2 regions of the Bradyrhizobium sp. TM239 genome follow, and region 2 is predicted to be linked to the other one. Evidence: riboswitches for the same ligand, from Rfam matches in the RefSeq annotation. Region 2 holds a riboswitch; the other holds the start of a gene.
What was found. Region 2 has a riboswitch for cobalamin ahead of AABA84_RS06840 (TonB-dependent receptor). Riboswitches for the same ligand answer to the same signal wherever they lie in the genome.
Positions count from the first base shown of each region.

Region 1: linked by a shared signal. The riboswitch ahead of AABA84_RS31910 (TonB-dependent receptor) and the one ahead of AABA84_RS06840 (TonB-dependent receptor) in region 2 are both predicted to bind cobalamin.

Region 1 covers NZ_BTIR01000024.1:143,162-145,549, forward strand. The annotation lists gene AABA84_RS31900 (hypothetical protein) at 67-276, shown strand; gene AABA84_RS31905 (hypothetical protein) at 389-652, shown strand; cobalamin riboswitch at 696-909, shown strand; gene AABA84_RS31910 (TonB-dependent receptor) at 1,024-2,388, shown strand, end outside.
Region 2 covers NZ_BTIR01000003.1:114,782-117,169, forward strand. The annotation lists gene AABA84_RS06840 (TonB-dependent receptor) at 1-981, opposite strand, end outside; cobalamin riboswitch at 1,099-1,301, opposite strand; gene AABA84_RS06845 (histidine phosphatase family protein) at 1,374-1,946, shown strand; gene cobT (nicotinate-nucleotide--dimethylbenzimidazole phosphoribosyltransferase) at 1,939-2,388, opposite strand, start outside.

The DNA.
Region 1 (2,388 bases), on a different contig from region 2:
GCCGGGGTTCGCTGCAATGCAGCGCACCTCGCGAGTGTCATTTGCCATGTTTGACAGGGCAATCACATGCGCCTCGTTGCCGTGATCATATTCGCGCTCATGACGGCGGCCTGCGACCAGGAGCAGGACATCACCGGCTCGACGCCGACCTGCCCGATGCGGAACTACAGCTATAACCCCCGCGACATGAACCAGTGCGTCAATGCCTGCAAATCGTGCGATCGCGGCACCACGGTCACCTGCACGACCTCCTGCACCCTCAAGGGCGCGCGCTGAGCGCACCGCCTTCTGCCTTGCAGGGATGCAACCCGTGGAATGGGCGGTGCCTGGGCACCGGAACGATTCACATGGGTCAATCATTGAAGCAAGTGGCAGGACGCGGAGTCCGATGGAAATGGGTATGCTCGATCCCGGCCGATTTCTGGTGTCGTGCTCGCATTGCGATGCCTGGCCGATGGCAGCCAACGTGAAGCGGTCGAGCTGGACGGCGTCCCCGCACGAGGTCCGCTTCGTCTGCACGCGCTGCCGGCGCGAGGAGACCGCGATCGTCTCGGCCTCCGGCGAATTGACCCCGATCAAGCGCGTCGATATTCCGCCCCGCGATGTCGCTGTCGCCTGGGCCCAGGCGCAACGTGTGCGCGGGCGGACCTGAGCGGCCGACACCCAACGGTCGATTGACTCCCGGGGCGAACGGCTCGTAAATGATCGGCGACGGTTCTCCTCATGGAGATCAAAAGGGAATGTGGTGCGGGATTGTCCCTAGGCCGGGATTATCTCAACGCCACGGCTGCCCCCGCAACTGTAAGCGGTGAATCTTTCGTCTCATGCCACTGGGAAACTCGGTCCTGGGAAGGCGACGCAAGGTCACGACCCGCGAGCCAGGAGACCTGCCGTCAGCCGTGGTCACACGCGAAGATGTCGGTCGGGGAGTACAGACATTGGCTTCACCGGAGCAATCCATCGCTCTGCCGTGAAATCTCGTTCGCTGTGACGTGCCACTGACGTCATACCGAGGTTACCATTGTGTCCCGTCTTGTCCCTGCTGCCAGGCGCCTCAGCGTCGGCCTGCTCGCATCCGTTTCCTTCCCTTCGCTCGATCTGTCCTCCGCCTTCGCCCAGCAGGCGCTTGCCGAGCAATTGCCGCCGATCGAGGTGACCAGGCCCGACGATCAGAACCGCACGCGCGCCAGGGCGATCGGTGACGGCGAGGCGGCTCGGCAGGGGGTGAGGACGAATGTCGCGCCGGCAGGCAATGGCGCCGGCTCATCCGGCTCCGGCGGCGAGGCTGCCGCCGGCACCGGCGGCATCGTCGGGGCCGCCACGACCGTCATCACGGCCGCGGATATCGCGCATGCGCCATCGCAGACGCTTGCCGAGATCATCGCGACGCAGACGCCGGGGGCCCAGATCACGACGTTCTATGGCGGCCAGATCGGCGCCAAGACCAGCGTGGACCTGCGTGGCTTCGGCGCCTTTGCTACTGCCAACACGCTGGTGCTGGTCAACGGCCGGCGGCTGAACGACGTCGACATGGCGCAGGTGGACCTCTCCACCATCCCGCTCAATTCCATCGAGCGCATCGAGGTGACGCGCGGCAATTCCGGCGCGGTGCTCTATGGCGACAACGCGGTCGGCGGTGTGATCAACATCGTCACCAAAAATGGTGTCGGCGGACCGCCCGTGACCGCGCGCATCGAGGCCGGCTTCGGCTCATTCAACACCAGACTCGGCAACGTTTCGACCTCGCTCAATGCCGGTCCGTGGTCGACCTCGTTCTATGGCAACACGGTCAGGACCGATGGTTATCGCGACAACAATCGTTATTCGCAGCAGAACGGCGTCGGCAATCTCAACTACACCACGCCGGGCCTGACGGCCTTTCTCACCGTCACCGGCGACAATCAGGAGCTGCGGCTGCCGGGCGGCCGCACCGTCGATCCCTCGATCGGCCTCGACGAGCTCAGGGCCAACCGGCGAGGGACCAGCACGCCCTTCAACTACGCCAACCAGCAGGGTTTTGGTGCGACCGCGGGCTTCACCAAGACCCTGGTCAACGGCGTCGATCTCATCGTCGATGGCGGCGTGCGCGACAAGAAGCAGCAGAGTGCGTTCTTCTCCACCCCGACGCCGGTTCCGGCCTTCTTCACGTCGACCTATGTCGGTTCCCACCTGACGACATGGTCGATCACGCCGCGGCTCAGCGTGAAGAGCCTGCTGCTCGGCATGCCGTCGCAACTCCTGACCGGCATCGACTATTACGACGCGAGCTTTGAGCAGAACCGCGGCGCCGGGCAGGGGCTCGCCCCCTGGCACAATTACGACCTCCGGCAGGAGACGGTTGCGGGTTATTTCCAGCACACATTGGGGATAGCGCCCACGACCGACATC
Region 2 (2,388 bases):
GGAGACAATCCCCGACGTCGCATGCGAGCCGCTGAAGGCGACCGGCACCAGCGGCGCACCCCAATAGGCCTTGCCGCGATCCTCGCGGTATTCGATCGCGCCCCAGACCTTGAGGCTGTCGGAGATGCGGTAGTTGAGCTGGCCCGACACGTCGAGCGTTCTGGTGTTGGTGTCGTCCACGAAGCCGTTGAGCGAGGAGCGGCTGATGTCGAAGCGGTAGTCGAGACCTTGGACGTTCGTGCTGCCGCCCGAGCCGTAATGGGCGCGGAACGAGTTCAGGGAGTCGTACGAGAAATCCGCCTCGTTGCGGATCGCTCCGGTGTGCGGCTGCTTGGTGACGAAGTTGATCGCGCCGCCGGCAGCGCCCTCGCCCGAGATCAGCGAGGCCGGGCCCTTCAGGAATTCCACAGCCTCGAGATTGGCCGTGTCCATGATCCGCGAGGTCATGTTCTGCGGGCCGATCTTGATGCCGTTGTAGAGCGTGTTGATCTGGCTGTTGGTGAAGCCGCGCATCGAGAAGCCCGCCGGCTCTCCCGGTGCGTCGCCGGAGGTGACGCCGACCGCACCCTGCGCCACCTCGGACACGGTGCGATAACCCTGCTCGCGCATGGTCTCGGCGGAGATGATTTCGACGGTTGCAGGCGTCTGGCGCACGGTCAGGCCAAGGCGCGAGGCGCTTTCGGCCACGGCATTGCTGTTGAGCGGCGTCGCCGTTTGCGTCTGCGACGACACGCCCGGCACCGCAGGCCTTGGCGCGGCCGCAGCGGTTGCGGATCTGCGCGATGACGCGCGCCGTGCGCTCTGCCCTTCCCGGCCGGCAGGCTTCGCCTGCTTGCGGGATTGGGCGGGCGACACCTCGATCGGCGGCAGCGGTTCGCGAGATTGCTGCGCCAGCGCGGCCGGCACATCAGCGGCAGCCAGCGTAAGGGCGGCGGAGGCGAGCAGGAAGCCGCGCGGTCGTACGATATAGATGGAAGACACGATTTTCGGACCTCGGTATGACGTCAGTGGCACGTCACAGCGAACGAGGTCTCACCTTCTGGCCCTTCAGCCGTCCGATGAAGCCGAATGTCTGTACTCCCCGACCGACATCTTCGCGTGTGACCACGGCTGACGGCAGGTCTCCTGGCTCGCGGGTCATGACCACTTCGTCGCCTTCCCGGGACCGAGCACCCCAGTGGCTTCTGACGAAGGATTCACCGCTCACAGTTGCGGGGGCAGCCACGGCGTTGGGGACAATGTCCCCGCACCGTATTCCCTTTTCATCCCCTCTCGGGGAAACCGTCGCAAGCATCTAGGATTACCATCACAACAGAGTCAATGTGCCAGTTGCGGCGTTATGGCCACAGCGAGCAACTTCCTTGGAGATGAGCATGGAAGGCGAGACCTTCCTCTGGCTGATAAGGCACGCGCCCGTCGCGGGCGTCAAAGGGACGATCCACGCGTCCGACGCGCCTGCCGATCTCGGCGATCGCGTGCAACTGGATGCCGTGCGGCAGCGCTTGCCGCGGGAAGCTGCGGGCTACGCAAGCCCATCGCGACGCACGGTCGAGACGGCGCGAGCCCTGGGGCTCGAACCGGCCCTGGTCAGCGAATTCCGCGAACAGGATTTTGGTGACTGGACCGGCCATCGCCATGACGAACTCGCCGCGAGCCGCGGTGAGGCCTATGCGCAGTTCTGGAGCGATCCGGCCGACGCACGGCCGCCGGGCGGCGAGAGCTTTGCGGATCAGGTCGCGCGTGTCCGGCTCGGACTGTCGCGGATCGCAGCCGGATCGGCCACGCTCGTCGTGCACTCCGGCACCATCCGCGCCGCGCTCTGCATCGCGCTCGATCTCACGCCGCAGGCCGCCTTGCGCTTCGTGATCGATCCGCTGTCGCTGACCCGGATCGATCGCCTTGCGAGCGGCTGGCGCGTCGTCTCCGTCAATCAGCGGATCAGCTAGGACGATCCGGCACATTGGCCTGCGCAAACGTCGCCATGCCGTTGTGGAGGCTGCAGGCGAGGCGCACCAGCGGCAGCGCGATGGCGGCGCCCGATCCCTCGCCGAGCCGGAGATCGAGGCTGATCAACGGCTGCACGTTCAGCGCGCGCAGCACCAGCCGATGGCCCTGCTCCGCCGATTGATGCGACGGCAGCAGGAACGGCTGGCACGACGGGTTGAGCCGCGCCGCCGTGAGCGCTGCCACCGATACGATGAAGCCGTCGATCAAGACGGGGATGCGGCGCTGCGCGGCCGCGATGATCGCACCTGTGATCGCCGCAATCTCGAGGCCGCCGACGGCGCACAGGATTTTTTCGGGCGCCGCGCCCGCAACCCCGTGACGCGTAATCGCAGCATCAATCACCCGCGCCTTGTGCGCGCGGCCGGCCGCATCGACGCCGGT